3 regions of the Micromonospora sp. NBC_01699 genome follow, and region 3 is predicted to be linked to each of the others. Evidence: predicted binding sites of a transcription regulator. Region 3 holds the regulator's gene; each other region holds the start of a gene.
The links. Region 3 encodes HrcA, which represses chaperone genes, less so after heat shock. Its sites were predicted from a motif close to GGTTNGCACNCTCNNNNNGAGNGTGCNAACC; they were not measured.
Positions count from the first base shown of each region.

Region 1: the regulator HrcA is predicted to act here: its motif matches at 3,254-3,284, upstream of groES (co-chaperone GroES).
Region 2: the regulator HrcA is predicted to act here: its motif matches at 4,237-4,267, upstream of groL (chaperonin GroEL).

Region 1 covers NZ_CP109199.1:765,518-771,258, forward strand. The annotation lists gene OG792_RS03520 (sugar ABC transporter substrate-binding protein) at 1-869, opposite strand, end outside; gene ybaK (Cys-tRNA(Pro) deacylase) at 1,323-1,802, opposite strand; gene OG792_RS03530 (THUMP-like domain-containing protein) at 1,813-3,063, opposite strand; gene groES (co-chaperone GroES) at 3,417-3,731, shown strand; gene groL (chaperonin GroEL) at 3,813-5,447, shown strand; gene OG792_RS03545 (molybdopterin-dependent oxidoreductase) at 5,624-5,741, shown strand, end outside.
Region 2 covers NZ_CP109199.1:7,549,201-7,554,941, forward strand. The annotation lists gene OG792_RS31165 (S8 family serine peptidase) at 1-806, shown strand, start outside; gene OG792_RS31170 (GNAT family N-acetyltransferase) at 869-1,888, shown strand; gene OG792_RS31175 (hypothetical protein) at 2,117-2,311, shown strand; gene groL (chaperonin GroEL) at 2,368-3,990, opposite strand; gene OG792_RS31185 (cold-shock protein) at 4,929-5,132, opposite strand; gene OG792_RS31190 (GNAT family N-acetyltransferase) at 5,728-5,741, shown strand, end outside.
Region 3 covers NZ_CP109199.1:6,499,849-6,505,589, reverse strand. The annotation lists gene OG792_RS26495 (enoyl-CoA hydratase-related protein) at 1-426, opposite strand, end outside; gene hemW (radical SAM family heme chaperone HemW) at 444-1,667, shown strand; gene OG792_RS26485 (DUF4870 domain-containing protein) at 1,729-2,403, opposite strand; gene hrcA (heat-inducible transcriptional repressor HrcA) at 2,680-3,702, shown strand; gene dnaJ (molecular chaperone DnaJ) at 3,802-4,935, shown strand; gene OG792_RS26470 (16S rRNA (uracil(1498)-N(3))-methyltransferase) at 5,220-5,741, shown strand, end outside.

The sequences.
Region 1 (5,741 bases), 2.5 Mb from region 3:
GCCTCCTGCTTGATCGCCTTGTAGACGGTCATGCACTGGTCACCGGCGAGGATGTTCTGAAGGCCCTGGACGGTCGCGTCCTGGCCGGTCACCGGGACCTTGCCGTTGAGGCTGTTCTTCTTGAGCACGGAGATGACCGCGTTGCCGAGGCCGTCGTTCGCGGCCAGCACGCCGTCGATCTTGCCGCCCTGCGAGGTCAGGTTCTGCTCGAAGATGGTGCCCGCCTGGGCGTTGTCCCAGCCCGGAACGGAGGTGTCGGGGCCCTTGACGTACTCCTTGGAGTCGTACTTGGGCTGGAGCACCGAGTCGTAGCCGTTCTTGAACAGGGTGGCGTTGTTGTCGGTCGGCGAGCCGTTCAGCTCGGCCACGACCGGGTTCTTGACACCCTTCTCGGTCAGGCACTTGACCAGGCCCTCGCCCTGGAGCTTGCCAACCGCGACGTTGTCGAAGCTGACGTAGTACTGGGCCGAGCCGCCGAGGGTGAGGCGGTCGTAGTCGATGGTGGCGACGCCCTGGGACTTCGCCTTGTCGAGTACGGCCTTACCGGTGCCGGAGTCCAGGTTCACGATCATCAGGGCGGTCGCGCCACCGGTGATCATCTGGTCGGCGATGGTCTGGAACTGGGACTTGTCGCCCTGGGCGTTCTGGATGACGTAGTCGACGCCCGCGGTCTTGAAGGCCTCCTCCAGGTACTTCCGGTCCGCGGTCTCCCAGCGGTCGGAGGAGGCGCTGTCCGGCAGGATCACGCCGATCTTCGGGGTCTTGGCGGCGTTGCCGCCACCGGCCTCGTCGGAGTTGTCGCCGCAGGCCGTCAGTGCACCGGTGGCCAGCAGGCCCACGGCGGCGATGGTGAGGATCCCTTTGCGCATTGCTACGGGTCCTTTCGGGGGGTGGGGTTCGGTCCGCTGAGTCGTTGCGTGGTGCGGCTCGTCGGTGCGGGCAGCCGCCACTGCAAGGGATGGTCAGAGTGGGCCGTACTTACTTTTGTTGTGTCCGGCAACGTATTGCGCGCACGGGGTGGGACACAAGAGTGCCGAGGCCACGAGTTTTGTTGCCTGCGATAACAATTCAGCAACGCGAGTGACATGCGGCCGTCATCGGGTCGCTTCGTCTGGGTGGATCGTTCCCATTTGCCGCCTGGTTCAACCCCTGTCGGGCCAAATGACCGAACCGTCGCCGAGACGGGCGCTCTGTCGGCTCACGCCGTTCGCCCGAGTGCTATCAATTTTGTGTGGGAAAAAGCACAGAGTGCAACGACGGTCATCGACTGACCAAGTACCGGCAAGCAGCAGCAGGTGGGTCGAAAGTGGGCAGTTCGCCGGTCAGTCGGCGGCGATCGCCGCGATGACCGCGCTGGTCAGCCGGATCAGGTCGGCCGGTGCGAGCTGGAGTTGCAGGCCACGTCGGCCGGCGGAGACGTACACAGTGGAGAAACGCTCTGCCGATGAATCGACTACGGTCGGTAACCGCTTTCGTTGGCCGAGCGGGCTGATCCCGCCCCGGACGTACCCGGTGGTCCGCTCGGCCACCGTCCGGTCGGCGAGCGCCGCCCGTTTGCCGCCCACCGCCGCCGCCAACGCCTTCAGGTCCAGCTCGCCGGTGACCGGCACGACCGCCACGGTCAACGCCCCGTCGACCTCGGTGACCAGCGACTTGAACACCCGCGCCGGATCCACCCCGAGTACGGCGGCCACCTCCGCGCCGTAGCCGGGCGAGTCCGCCGGCACGTCGTACGGGTGGGTGGTGTGCGCGACCTTCTGCCTGACCAGCAGTGCCGTCGCCGGGGTCGCCTGACCTGCCACGGCCGGGACCCTACCCGGTCGGTGACACCGGCCGACAGACCAGCACCGTGGGCGCGCCGGCCACCCGGGTCAGCACCAGGCTGGCCGGTTCGTCGCCGGACAGGCGCAGATCGTGCCGCAGCCGCTCCGGATCCAGCGCCGAACCCCGCTTCAGGATCTCCACCCGGCCGACCCGGCGACCGCGCAGCAGCCCGCGCAGCCGCTTCAGCGAGAACGGCAGCACGTCGGTGACCTCCAGGCACCGGGCGAACGGGGTCGGCGTCGCCGTGTCGGCGTACACATAGGCGATGTCCGGGTCGGCCAGGGAGCCGGCCACGCCCTCGGCGAACTCGGCGACCAGGTGGGCCCGGACCACCGCGCCGTCCGGGTCGTGGACGTAACGCCGGACCGGGCCGACCGGCGCCTGCACCGCCCCGGTGCCGGTGAGCTGGGCCACCGCGACCCGGCCGGACCCCGTACCGCCGGCCGGCTGGACCGGGATCGGGCCGGCGGATTCCCGCGCGGTCCGCAGCACGGTGGCGCGGCGGGCGGGCCCGGCGAGCGGCCCGCACCAGAGCGCGGCCTCGACCAGATCCCGGTCGACGCTGACCCACTCCGCCTCCGCGCCCGGCGGGATCAGCCGGTGGTCCAGTCCCGGCGCGACCTTCACCACCGTGTACGGCACCCGCCGCGCCAGGCCGAGCACGAAGTCCCACGGCGGTGAGTACGCGGCCGGGTCGAAGATCCGCCGGCCACCGGTCGCGCGCCGGGCCGGATCGCAGAAGACCGCGTCCAGACCGGTCGGGTCGAATCCGGTCGCGTCGGCGCACTCGACGGTGAAGCAGGCGGCCAGCCCGGCCGCCTCCGCGTTCGCGGCGGCCAGCGCGGCGGTGGTCGGATCGGCCTCCACCCCGTACACCCGGATCCCGGCACGGGCGGCGGCGAGCGCGTCCGCGCCGAGGCCGCAACCCAGGTCGGCCAGGGTGCGCACCCCGGCGTCGCGCAACCGGCGGGCCCGCCGGTCGGCGACCACGGACCTGGTCGCCTGCTCCAGCCCGGACCGGGTGAAGAACATCCCGGCGGCGGCCGGGCCGAACTTGCCGACCGCCCGGCGGCGCAACTCCGCCTGGGTGAGGGCGGTGGCGGCGAGCGGACCCGGCAGACCCGCCGAGCGGAGCGCGGTGGCCGCGGCCAGCGGGTCACCGCCGGCCACGTCGGCCGCCGCGGCGAGCGCGGCCACCCCCACCGGTGTACGCAGCGCGGCGAGCTGGTCGAGATCCATCGAGACATTGTGGGGCAGCGCACGCTCGATGTGAGGCAGTACACGTCGATCGCTGGTGGGGTGGGCGAGGCGCCCCGGGACGGTGCGGCGCGGCCGGTCCGGCGGTGGCCTGGTAAGGGGTTTCACCGAACACGCCGGCCGTCATGTTGGCACTCTCCTTGACGGAGTGCTAGCCACCGGCATAACCTGCCGTTAGCACTCTCAGTCCGAGGGTGCCAGCTTCCGGGCTCCGGTCCGGTGGCTGAAACGCCAGGCGGACCGGCTCCCGCGACGACGGACCCGCCCGGTGGCATGTGGCAGATTGACGCTGGCCGGCTCGCTGGCCGGCACAGAAACCAGTACCCCAGGAGGGTATGCCCGTGACTACCGCGACCAAGGTTGCGATCAAGCCGCTCGAGGACCGGATCCTGGTCCAGGCGAACGAGGCTGAGACGACCACGGCGTCGGGCATCGTGATCCCCGACACCGCCAAGGAAAAGCCGCAGGAGGGCACCGTCCTCTCTGTCGGACCGGGCCGCATCGACGACAAGGGCAACCGGATCCCGGTTGACGTCAAGGTCGGCGACACGGTCCTCTACTCGAAGTACGGCGGCACCGAGGTTAAGTACGCCGGCGAGGAGTACCTGGTGCTCTCCGCCCGCGACGTCCTCGCGGTCATCGAGAAGTAGTGATCTGACCGATCAGTGATCACTGCCCCGGACCGGCATGCCGGGCCGGGGCAGTGCTGTGTGAAGGGACCCGAGTAAAACATGGCGAAGATTCTGAGCTTCTCGGATGACGCCCGGCACCTGCTGGAGCACGGTGTCAACACGCTCGCCGATACGGTCAAGGTCACCCTCGGCCCGCGTGGGCGCAACGTCGTCCTGGACAAGAAGTTCGGTGCGCCGACGATCACCAACGATGGCGTGACCATCGCCAAGGAGATCGAGCTCACCAACCCCTACGAGAACCTCGGCGCGCAGCTGGTCAAGGAGGTGGCGACCAAGACCAACGACGTCGCCGGCGACGGGACCACCACCGCGACCGTGCTGGCCCAGGCACTCGTACGCGAGGGCCTGCGCAACGTGACCGCCGGGGCCAACCCGACCGGTCTCAAGCGGGGCATCGACGCGGCCGCCACCAAGGTGTCCGAGGCGCTGCTCGCCAAGGCCGTCGAGGTCGGCAGCCGGGAATTGGTCGCGCACGTGGCGACCATCTCGGCGCAGGACGCGACCATCGGCGACCTGATCGCCGAGGCGATGGAGCGGGTCGGCCGCGACGGTGTCATCACCGTCGAGGAAGGCTCCACCCTCGCCACCGAGCTGGAGGTCACCGAGGGACTCCAGTTCGACAAGGGCTTCATCTCGCCGAACTTCGTGACCGACGCTGAGTCGCAGGAAGCGGTCCTCGACGACCCGTACATCCTGATCACGACCCAGAAGATCTCGGCGATCGAGGAACTGCTGCCGCTGCTGGAGAAGGTCCTCCAGACCAGCAAGCCGCTGCTGATCGTGGCCGAGGACGTGGAGGGCCAGGCCCTGTCCACGCTCGTGGTCAACTCGATCCGCAAGACGGTCAAGGTCTGCGCGGTCAAGGCCCCCGGGTTCGGCGACCGCCGCAAGGCGCTGTTGCAGGACATGGCGGTCATCACCGGCGCCGAGCTGGTCGCGCCCGAGCTGGGTTACAAGCTCGACACGGTCGGCCTTGAGGTGCTCGGCAGCGCCCGCCGGGTAGTGGTCGACAAGGACAACACCACGGTGATCGACGGCAAGGGCCGGAGCACCGAGGTGGCCGACCGGGTCGCCCAGATCCGCAAGGAGATCGAGGCTTCGGACTCCGACTGGGACCGGGAGAAGCTGGCCGAGCGGCTGGCGAAGCTCTCCGGTGGCATCGCGGTGATCAAGGCCGGCGCGGCGACCGAGGTCGAGATGAAGGAGCGCAAGCACCGCATCGAAGACGCGATCGCCGCCACCAAGGCCGCCGTCGAGGAGGGCATCATCCCGGGTGGCGGCGCCGCCCTGGTGCAGATCGCCTCGGTGCTCGACGACGACCTGGGCTTCACCGGTGACGAGAAGGTCGGTGTCTCGATCGTCCGCAAGTCGCTGGTCGAGCCGCTGCGCTGGATCGCCCAGAACGCCGGGCACGACGGTTACGTGGTCGTGCAGAAGGTCGCCGCCGGCGACTGGGGCTTCGGCCTCAACGCCGCCACCGACGAGTACGTCGACCTGGCCAAGGCCGGCATCGTCGACCCGGTGAAGGTGACCCGCAACGCGGTCATCAACGCCGCGTCGATCGCCGGTCTGCTGCTCACCACGGAGAGCCTGATCGTGGAGAAGCCGGCCAGGGCGGAGGCTTCGGCCGGCGGTGGCCACGGCCACGGCCACCAGCACGGTCCGGGCTTCTAGTCCACCCGTGACGCCGCACCACCCGTAACACCGCACCACCTGCGATAACCGTCGAACCAGGGTAGATCAGCGTCAATGGCGTACAAAGCGCCGGACCGCGCGAATCTACCCTGGTTTGCGTTCGGCAGCGGTCCACGTCACTACCGGTCCGCCCGATGATCGTCAACACTGGGCCGGTGAGCACGCCAAAACGCAGGTACGGCGCACTGGCCGGGATCGCCGCCGCCACGGTCGCGATCGGCTCGGCCGAACTGGTCGCCGTACCCACTGGGGCGCGGTCCGCTCCGCTGGTAG
Region 2 (5,741 bases), 1.0 Mb from region 3:
ACCCGTGGAACGGCACCCGCTCCCCCACCGACCAGGGCGGCCACGGTACGCACACGCTCGCCTCCGCGGTCGGCGGGCAGAACGTCGGCGTCGCTCCCGGTGCCCGCTGGGTCGGCTGCGTCAACCTCGACCGCAACCTCGGCAACCCGGCGCACTACCTGGACTGCCTCCAGTTCATGCTGGCCCCGTTCCCGAACGGCGGTGACCCGTTCACCGACGGTCGGCCGGATCGCGCCCCGCAGGTGCTGACCAACTCGTGGGGCTGCCCGCCGATCGAGGGCTGCGACGCCGGGGCGCTCCGCCCGGCCACCGCCGCCTTCGCCGCCGCCGGGGTCTTCTTCACCGCCGCCGCCGGCAACACCGGTCCGGTCTGCGACTCGATCGACGACCCGCCGGCACCGTACGCCGATGTCTTCACCGTGGGTGCGGTGGACCGGGAGCGACGGGTGGCATCGTTTTCCAGTCGGGGGCCGGCGGCGGGCGGCGCGGCAAAGCCCGACCTGGTCGCGCCGGGCGCCGACGTGCTGTCGGCGATGCCGGGCGGCGGGTACGCCACCCTCAGCGGTACCTCGATGGCGACCCCGCACGTCGCGGGGGTGGTGGCGTTGATGTGGTCGGCGAATCCGGCGCTCGTCGGTGACCTGGACCGGACCTGGCGGATCCTGCGGGAGACCGCCGCACCGGTGGCACCGTCCGACGACGGCCCGTCCGGACCGGACACCACCTGCGGCCCGCCCGGCAACCTCACCGGGGCCGGTCTGGTCGACGCGTACGCCGCCGTGCGGGCCGCCCGGCAGTCGCGCTGAACCGGTACGGCCACACAGGGCGGGCAGCGCGGCGGGGCGACGGTGTCCTATGGTCGGCGATCGTGGACCACGATTTCTCGATCATCGAACTGACCGACGACGACGTACCCGCGGTGGTGGCCCTCTGCGCCGAGGCGCTGGACCTGCCGGACGACGCGGCCGAGTCGGCGGCGATCGTGTCCCGGCTCCGGGACACCACCACGCTGCCGGGTGCCCCGACCCGCCGCCGTACTGTCGGTTTTGTCGCCGTCGTGGAGTCCGCCACCGTGGGCGTGGTGCTCGGCTCGATCGCCCACCGCGACTCGTCCCTGGGTCACGTCGACCTGGTCGCGGTGCACTCGGCGCACCGCCGTCGCGGGATCGGGCGGGCCCTGCTGGCCCGGATCGAGGGCGCCCTGTCCGGGCTCGGTGCCGGTGAGGTGCTGCTGGCCGGCAATCCGCCGCACTACGTCTGGCCCGGCATCGACGTGCGCTACACGCCGGCCATCTGCGCCGCGATGGCGCTTGGCTACGAGCAGGAGAACACCGCCTGGAACATGACGGCCGACCTGTCCTACGACGAGTCGCCGGCACTGCGCGGCACCGAGGACGCCGAACAGCGGCTCGCCGCGCAGGGCGTCACGGTACGCCGGGCCGAGCCCGAAGACGCGGCCATGCTGGTCGGGTTCGCGCGGGAGACGTTCGGGGTGGCCTGGGGTGGCGAGGTCGCCGACTCGATCGGGCGTACGGGCGCCGGCTGCCACATCGCCGTACGTGACCGGGTTGCCGCCACCATCGACGGCGCCGCCCCGGACGCCGGTACGGGCGAGGGCGGTGCCGCCGTCGACAGCTCGACGGTCGAGGTGCTCGGCTTCGCCGCGTACGGGTCGTCGCGGCCGAGTTGGTTCGGCCCGATGGGCACCGCCCCGGCCGCCCAGGGGTTGGGGATCGGCGGGGTGCTGTTGCGGCGGTGTCTGGCCGACCAGCGCGCGGCGGGACACCTGCGGGCGGAGATCGGCTGGGTGGGTCCGGTCCCGTTCTATGCCAGCAACTCGGGTGCGCGGATCGAGCGGGTCTTCTTCCTCTACCGCAAGCAACTCTGACCGGGCATCGCGCCGGCGGAACGACCCGTCGGGTCGGCGGGACACTCCTGCGGGTTCGGCGGGACACACCAGCGGTTCGCCACGAAAGGGGCGAATAGGAGATATCCGTTTATAGCGCCGTTTCTCAGCACCGTTGCCTTCCCGGCTCCTACCGTTTGAGCCAAGGAGGAAGTCATGGCGAAGGACGACGAACCGATTGACGATCTCGCGGCGGGCGCCTGGGCCAGGATGGCAGCCGAGATTCCCGCCGAAACGCCGGTACATCGCCTCGATTACGGCGACGCGGAGCAGCGCGCGGAAATGGATCGGCTGAACGAACTCGCATCCGATGAACCGCTGGAGATGGTCGACGCCCCGATCCAGATCGGAAAGCCCTTTTCCCGTACGGACAAGCAACGCAATCAACGACGACTACCGACATGACGTAAGGGGCGGACCGCTGACGCGGCCCGCCCCTTACGGATGTTACGTGGATGGACTCAGAAGTCCATGTCCCCGCCGCCCGGCGCAGCAGCCGGGGCCGGGTTCTTCTCCGGCTTGTCCGCCACCACTGCCTCGGTGGTCAGGAACAGTGCCGCGATCGAGGCCGCGTTCTGCAACGCCGAACGGGTCACCTTGGCCGGGTCGATGATGCCGGCCTTGAGCAGGTCGACGTACTCACCGTTCGCGGCGTTCAGGCCGTGGCCGGGCTCCAGGTTGCGGACCTTCTCCACCACGACGCCACCCTCAAGGCCGGCGTTGACGGCGATCTGGCGCAGCGGGGCGTCCAGCGCGATCTTGACGATCGCCGCACCGGTCGCCTCGTCACCCGAGAGGTCCAGCTTGTCGAAGGCGGTCTTGCCGGCCTGCACCAGCGCGACGCCACCACCGGGGACGATGCCCTCTTCGACGGCCGCCTTCGCGTTGCGAACGGCGTCCTCGATGCGGTGCTTGCGCTCCTTGAGCTCGACCTCGGTGGCCGCGCCAACCTTGATCACGGCAACACCGCCGGCCAGCTTGGCCAGGCGCTCTTGCAGCTTCTCGCGGTCGTAGTCCGAGTCGCTCTTCTCGATCTCGGCGCGGATCTGGTTGACCCGACCCTGGATCTGGTCGGCGTCACCGGCACCGTCGACGATCGTGGTCTCGTCCTTGGTCACCACGATCTTGCGGGCGCGGCCCAGCAGGTCGAGGCCGATGCCGTCGAGCTTCAGGCCCAGCTCCTCGCTGATGACAGAGCCACCCGCGAGGATCGCGATGTCGGTCAGCATGGCCTTGCGGCGGTCACCGAAGCCCGGCGCCTTGACGGCAACGGACTTGAAGGTGCCCCGGACCTTGTTGACGATGAGGGTGGCCAGGGCCTCGCCCTCGACGTCCTCGGAGATGATCAGCAGCGGCTTGCCCGACTGCATGACCTTCTCCAGGATCGGCAGCAGGTCCTTCACCGAAGCGATCTTGCTGTTGACGATCAGGATGTAGGGGTCGTCGAGGACGGCCTCCATCCGCTCCGGGTCGGTCCAGAAGTACGGCGAGATGTAGCCCTTGTCGAAGCGCATACCCTCGGTGAGCTCCAGTTCGAGCCCGAAGGTGTTGCTCTCCTCGACGGTGATGACGCCTTCCTTGCCGACCTTGTCCATCGCCTCGGCGATGATCTCGCCGACGGTGGTGTCACCGGCGGAGATCGACGCGGTCGAGGCGATCTGCTCCTTGGTCTCGACATCCTTGGCGAGCTTGGCCAGTTCCTCCGCCACCGCCGCCACCGCAGCCTCGATGCCCCGCTTCAGGGCCATCGGGTTCGCGCCGGCCGCGACGTTGCGCAGGCCCTCGCGGACCAGCGCCTGAGCCAGGACGGTCGCCGTCGTCGTGCCGTCACCGGCAACGTCGTCGGTCTTCTTGGCGACCTCCTTGACCAGCTCGGCGCCGATCTTCTCGTAGGGGTCCTCAAGCTCGATTTCCTTGGCGATGCTCACACCATCGTTGGTGATGGTGGGGGCGCCCCACTTCTTTTCGAGCACGACGTTGCGGCCCTTGGGGCCGAGCGTCACCTTGACGGCGTCGGCGAGCTGGTTCATGCCCCGCTCAAGGCCACGGCGGGCCTCTTCGTCGAACGCGATGATCTTGGCCATACGGCGTTGTCCTCCTGGACACTCACGGCCACCCGAGCCGGTTGGTCCCGGATCGGCCGCCTGACTTCGCACCTTCGGACGTCACTACTGCGCTGGCGCGCGGTCTGGTCCGGCGCGAACGCACCGGACCGACTCCCGCGCACTAGGCGGCAGTGACGTCCGTCGGTCGGGCCGGACAGCCCGCGACGACCGGCCATGTGCCCCGCTCCGTCACCGGTGCGCGACCGTGGCCCTAACCGCCCCGACCTCTGGCACTCACACCGCGCGAGTGCCAATCACTTGTTTAGCACTCTCCCATGTCGAGTGCAAGCGAGTGGGCCGGAGCCGGACCGACCGGACCTACCTTCGCGCGCGATCCGCCACCCCGGCGACCAGCACCATCACCGCCGAAAGCCCGACCACACCACCCTGCGACCCGTACGGTCCCGACCCGGTGCGGAACATCGCGTGGACGACGCACGGATGAACATCCGGCGCACCGACCCCGCAAGCCGGGCGAACCCCTCGAATGGCAGCAGAGCCCCCAAGGCGTAGCAGACTGGACAGCATGCGAATCGGACTCCACACGAACCAACACGAGCCAGGACATCACCTGAACTAACGCGGGCTCGGGCGTCACGGATCGGCGCGGGCTCGGGCGTCACGGATCGGCGCGGGCTCGGGCGTCACGGATCGGGGCAGGCTCGGGCCAACACACGAGCCCGTCCCACCGCGACGACGGGAGCCACACAGCCAACCGGACCGACACCCCTGGGTCCCGGGCACACGGCAGCGGAACATCAACCGGGGCGGCAGCGAAACACCGACCAAGACAGAAGCGCGACAGCGGCGCCGCACTCCACGGGGAGACCGACGCCCTGTCGTTATCGATTCCGGCTGTGATTATCGGTTGCACTCGGTCGGGACTCCCGACCGGTCGGACGGTTCAGACGAACCGGTCAGGCGAGGAGGCGCACCTTCTCCGCCTGCGGCCCCTTCTGGCCCTGGGCGATTTCGAACTCCACCCGCTGGCCGTCGTCGAGCGCCTTGTAGCCATCCATCTCGATCGCGGAGAAATGGACGAATACGTCCTGCCCGCCGTCGACCGCAATGAAGCCGTAGCCCTTTTCACTGTTGAACCACTTGACGGTGCCCTGTGCCACGGTGCACTTCCTCACTTCGATCGTGCTGGGTCAAACACCCCCGGCCCCGGCGTACGCCGACCGGAGCCGCCGACTCGGGACCCATATCGATCCACGAATACAGCAACCGAAATCGCACGCTACACGAGGTCCGACCGAGGTGCACTACCCCAAAAGGGACAGCAGCCGGTACGCGCACCTCTCCGACGACGATTACACCTACATCGTCGGACGTCTTTACGTCGTACAATTGATCATGTATCTCGCGGGGCGCGACGCAACCGTGATCCGCAATCCGGTTGCCCGTCGGGTCAGTCGGGGGTAGGCATGCCCCATGACCAGCATGCCGGCGTCCGCCGCAACCGCCCCACCAGACGTGGCCGCCGCAACCGCCCCACCGCACGCGACCGCCGCAACCGCCCGATCCGACGCGAGCGCCGCCGCAACCGCCCGATCCGACGCGAGCGCTGCCGCAACCGGCCCACCGGACGCCGGCGCCGTGTCCCGCACACCCGTCGACGGCATCCCGGCCGACGACGGCAACGGCCTCGGTCCGGGCGCCGACGGCGACGGCCTGCGGCCCGGCAACGGCCTCCGTCCGGGCGCCGTCGACGGTCTGCGACCCGGCGA
Region 3 (5,741 bases):
CGGGATCACCCCGATCCGTACCTCGGTGAAGGCGAACGTCGCCTCCCGGGCACAGAGCGCTATGTCGGCGGCGGCGATCAGGCCCAGGCCGCCCGCGCGGGCCGGTCCGGCGATCCGGGCGAGGACCGGCTTCGGGCACTCCGCAACGGCGGCGAGTACGTCGCCGAGCATCCCGGCCGGCACCGAGCCGCTGTCGAACGCCGCCGCGGTCTCCTTCAGGTCGGCACCGGAGCAGAACACCGGCCCGTTATGCGACAGCACCACCACCCGTACGGTGTCGTCGGTCACAGCGTCGGCCAGGGCGGCGAGCAGCTGGGTCATCAGCGGGGTGGAGAGCGCGTTGCGGTTGCGCGGGCTGTCCAGGGTGAGCGTGGTCACCCCGGCGGCGGTCGACACCCGGACGAGAGTGTCAGCGGCTGCGGTCATGCCGGCACACTAGTCGCATGCCCGGCGTCCTCCCCGAAGGTGAACCCGTACCCGCTGACGGTTCGCTGCCCCGTACCGCCCTGGCCGCCGTCGGCGCCCGGGGGTTCGGGGTCTACGTGCACGTGCCCTTCTGCGCCAGCCGGTGCGGATACTGCGACTTCAACACGTACACCGCCACCGAACTCGGCGGCGGTGGTGGCCGGGACGGCTACGCCGACTCGGTGCTGGCCGAGCTGGCGCTGGCCGGGCGGGTGCTGGGCGAGGCCCCGCCGGGGCGGGTGGACACCGTCTTTGTCGGCGGCGGCACCCCGACCCTGCTGCCCGCCGACGAGCTGGCCCGGATCCTGGACGGGATCGACCGGACCTGGGGGCTGGCCGCCGACGCCGAGGTCACCACGGAGGCGAACCCGGAATCGGTGACCCCGGAGTCGCTCAAGACGCTGCGGGCCGCCGGCTACACCCGGATCTCGCTGGGTATGCAGTCCGCCGCCGCCGGGGTGCTCGCCCTGCTCGACCGCAAGCACACCCCGGGACGGGCGGTCCAGGCCGCGCTGGAGGCGCGTGACGCCGGGTTCGACCACGTGAACCTGGACCTGATCTACGGCACGCCGGGCGAGACCGCCGACGACTTCGCCGCCTCGCTGGCCGCGGTCACTCGGGCGGGCGTCGACCACGTCAGCGCGTACGCCCTGATCGTGGAGGACGGCACCCGGCTGGCCGGTCGGATGCGGCGCGGCGAGCTGCCGTACCCGAGTGACGACGTGGCGGCGGACCGCTACCTGGCCGCGGAGGCCGCCCTCGGCGCGGCCGGTTTCTCCTGGTACGAGGTTTCCAACTGGGCCCGCACCGCCGACGCCCGGTGCCGGCACAACCTGCTCTACTGGACCGGCGGGGACTGGTGGGGCCTCGGTCCGGGGGCACACAGCCACGTCGGCGGCGTGCGGTGGTGGAACGTCAAACACCCCACGGCGTACGCGGACCGCCTCGCCGCCGGTGCGTCTCCCGGTCAGGCGCGGGAACTGCTCACCGGTGACGATCGGCACATGGAGGACGTGATGCTGCGGCTGCGGCTGGACTCCGGTCTGCCGTTGGCCGGGCTCGACGACGCCGGCCGACTCGGAGCGGACCGGGCCCTGGCCGACGGTCTGCTCAGCCGGCCCGAGTACGCGGCCGGCCGGGCGGTGCTGACCCTGCGCGGCCGACTGCTCGCCGACGCCGTGGTACGCGACCTGCTGCCCTGAGCCGGCGGCCCCCCGTGCTGGCTCGGGCCGGTTCGGACCGACCCGAGCCAGCGCACGACAGCTACTTCACCAGGCGGTACGTCATCGGGTACCGGTAGACGGCACCCTCGTTCGCCTTGAGACCGCCGATGATCGAGAAGACGACCACCACGGCCCAGGTGATCAAGGGAAGGAAGGCGAGGAGCCCGAACGAGCAGACCCCGAGGATCACCGCGACCAACGTGGCGACGGCCCAGGTGATCTGGAAGTTGAGCGCCTCGACCGCGTGCACCCGTACGGTCGGCGACTCCTTGCCCTTCGCCAACAGCGAGATCAACGGGGCGATGAAACCCACGACGATGCCGCCGAAGTGCGCGATCAGGGCAAAGGTCTTCTCGTCGCTGTTCGCGTACCCGTGCGGGACCGGGCCGCCCGGGTAGCCGCCGGGCGGCGGGTAGCCACCGCCGGCGGGCGGGTAACCACCCGGCGGGGGGTAGCCACCGGGCGGGGGATAACCACCCGGTGGCGGGTAGCCACCGGGCGGGGGATAGCCGCCGCCGGGCGCGTCCGGTGCGCCGTACTGCGGGGCTGGCGGAGGGGAGCCGTACTGCGGGGCGGCCGGCGGCGGGCCGTACCCGGGCGGCGGAGCCTCACCGGGACTCGGGTACGAGCCCGGCGACGTGAACGGAGCGGTCGGCGGTTCCGGCGGGTGACCGCCGTTGCCGCCCTCTCCGGGAGGGCGGGGTGGTTCAGTCATGGTGGTCACGGTAGGGGTATCGATCAAGCGACGCCACCTACCACGGGTGACGACCGGTGGACAATTGCCGACTGAAGCTGTTGTGCCGACATCGGGTCGGTTACGGTCCACCAGATCACCCATGATCTCCGCCACCGGGTCAACCAGGTTCTCCTGGCGGCGCGAGGTCGATCATCGCAACCGGGTGGGCCCGCGTCGTAGACTGGCACTCGTTACAGTCGAGTGCCAGACTGGTGGCCCGGGTGCTCGCACCGACCCGGTCGCAGGGAGGTGAGGATGGGTCTCGACGACCGCAAGCTCGACGTGCTGCGCGCGATCGTGGAGGACTACGTATCCACCCAGGAGCCGGTCGGCAGCAAGGCCCTGGTCGAACGGCACCAACTCGGTGTGTCGCCGGCCACTGTCCGCAACGACATGGCCGTACTCGAAGAAGAGGGCTACATCCGGCAGCCGCACACCAGCGCCGGCCGGGTGCCCACCGACCGGGGCTACCGCCTCTTCGTCGACCGTCTCTCCCGGGTCAAGCCGCTCACCCCGGCCGAACGCCGGGCCATCGAACGTTTCCTGGTCGGCGCCGTCGACCTCGACGACGTGGTGCACCGTACGGTCCGGCTGCTCGCCCAGCTCACCCGGCAGGTCGCCGTGGTGCAGTACCCCAGCCTGGCCCGCTCGTCCGTACGTCACCTGGAACTCGTGCCGATCTCCACCACCCGGCTCATGTTCGTCATGATCGCCGACACCGGTCGGGTCGAACAGCGCCTGGTCGAGATGCCCGCACCACTGCTCGCCGACGACGTCACCGACCTGCGCCGACTGGTCAACGAGAAACTCGTCGGCAGCCGGCTCTCCGACACCCCGCCGCTGGTCCAGGCACTCGTCGACGAGGTCACACCCGACCTGCGCCCGGCGATGGTGACCCTGGCGACGGTCCTGCTCGAAACCCTCGTCGAACGAAACGAGGAACGCATCGCCCTGGCCGGCACGGCCAACCTGACCCGTGGCGGGCTGCTCGACTTCCAGGGCTCGCTGCGCCCGATCCTCGAAGCGCTGGAGGAGGAGGTCATCCTGCTCAAGCTCTTCGGCGAGGTCGAACCCAGTACGCTGCGAATTCGGATCGGCGACGAAAATGAGATCGACAACCTGCGGGCCACCTCGGTGGTGAGCACCGGGTACGGCACCGGCAGCAACATCCTCGGCGGGCTCGGGGTGCTCGGGCCGACCCGAATGGACTACCCCGGCACCATCGCGACCGTACGCGCGGTCGCCCGTTACGTGGGCGACCTACTGGCACAGAACTGATGGCGCCGGGGCAGCGGGCAGCACCGGCGCGGAACCGACCGACAAGCTGACCCGACAACATCGGCGGACGGCACGACTGACATGGGGACACGGAACACAGTGGCCAAGGACTACTACGGGATTCTCGGCGTCAGCCGGGGGGCCTCCGACGACGAGATCAAGCGCGCCTACCGCAAGCTGGCGCGGCAGTTCCATCCGGACGTCAATCCGGATCCGGAGGCGCACGAGAAGTTCAAGGACATCAACGCCGCCTACGAGGTCCTCTCCGACGACCAGAAGCGCCAGATCGTCGACCTTGGCGGGGACCCCCTGGCCCCCGGCGGTGGCGGCGGTGGTGCCGGACCCGGCGGAGCCGGCCCGTTCGTCGGCTTCCAGGACATCATGGACGCCTTCTTCGGTGCCGCGGGTGGGAGCAGGGGGCCCCGGCCACGTACCCGGCCGGGCGCCGACGCCATCCTGCGCCTCGAACTGGACCTGAACGAGACGGCCTTCGGCGTCGAGGCGCCGATCACCGTCGACACCGCCGTACTCTGCACCACCTGCGCCGGTGCGGGCACCGCCGCCGGCACCCATCTCGCCACCTGTGAGGCGTGCGGTGGGCGCGGCGAGGTCCAGTCGGTGCAGCGGACCTTCCTCGGCCAGGTCGTCTCGTCCCGGCCGTGCACGGTCTGCCAGGGCTACGGCACCGTCATCCCGCAACCCTGCCCGACCTGTGCCGGTGACGGCCGGGTCCGTACCCGCCGGTCGCTGACCGTCAAGATCCCGGCCGGGGTCGAGGACGGCATGCGGATCCGGCTCGCCCAGCAGGGCGAGGTCGGCCCCGGTGGCGGCACCGCGGGCGACCTCTACGTCGAGATCCACGAACGCACCCACGACGTCTACTCCCGCAAGGGCGACGACCTGCACTGCCGGGTCACCGTGCCGATGACCGCCGCCGCGCTGGGCACCCGGCTCACCATCAAGACGCTGGACAGCGACGAACCCGTCGACGTCAAGCCGGGCACCCAACCGGGCAGCACCCTGCGGCTGCGCGCCCGTGGCGTACCGCACCTGCGCGGCACCGGACGGGGTGACCTCTTCGTCCACCTGGACGTCCGTACCCCGACCAAGCTCGACGCCGACCAGGAGCGCATGCTCCGCGACTTCGCCAAGACCAGGGGCGAGGAGGTGGCCGAGCTGAGCAAACAGGGCGGCTTCTTCTCCCGCATGCGAGACGCGTTCAACGGGCACTAGTTTTTTGGCCCCGGCTCCGCCGGGGCGGCTCGCTCCGCTTCGCGCCGCCCAGGTGCGGTGACTTCGTCCTGCGGGCGACGAAGGCTTCGCCTCGTCGTCCTCGGACGAAGTCACCGCGGCGGCGCTCGGTCGACTCGCGACGTTGGTTGCGGTCAAAGCTGGCGGGGTGATTGGCAAGTTGTAGAGAAAGAGTGGTTATTCCTTTGGGGGTAGCCACTCTTTTTCTACGTGAGGGGCCTTATTGGGGGTGGGGGTGGGGGTGGGGGAGCGGTTAGCCTTTCTTCGTGTCTGTGGCGTTGTTTTTGGTGGAGGACCTGCCGGTGGGGGAAGTGTTCACGCTGGGGGGAGTTGAGGGGCATCATGCGGCTACGGTGCAGCGGTTGCGGGTGGGGGAGGGGTTGCTGCTCGCGGATGGGCGGGGTGGCACGGCCAGCGCGGTGGTGACGGCCGTCGGCCGGGGGACGTTGGAGCTTCGGATCAGCTCGTTGGCGTACGACGATGCGTGCGACCCGCGTCTGGTGGTCGTGCAGGGGATCGCCAAGGGGGACCGGGGCGAGTTGGCCGTACAGGCGATGACCGAGGTCGGGGTGGACGAGATCGTGCCCTGGGCGGCGTCCCGTTCGGTGGTGCAGTGGCGCGGTGAGCGGGGTGGCCGGGCGCGGGAGAAGTGGGTGGCGACCGCGCGGGAGGCGGCGAAGCAGTCCCGCCGGTCGTGGTTGCCGGTGGTGGCCGGGCCCCCGGACGAGTCGACCGGGCGGGTGGTGGACCGGATCGCCGGGGCGGCGGCGGGCTTCGTGCTGCACGAG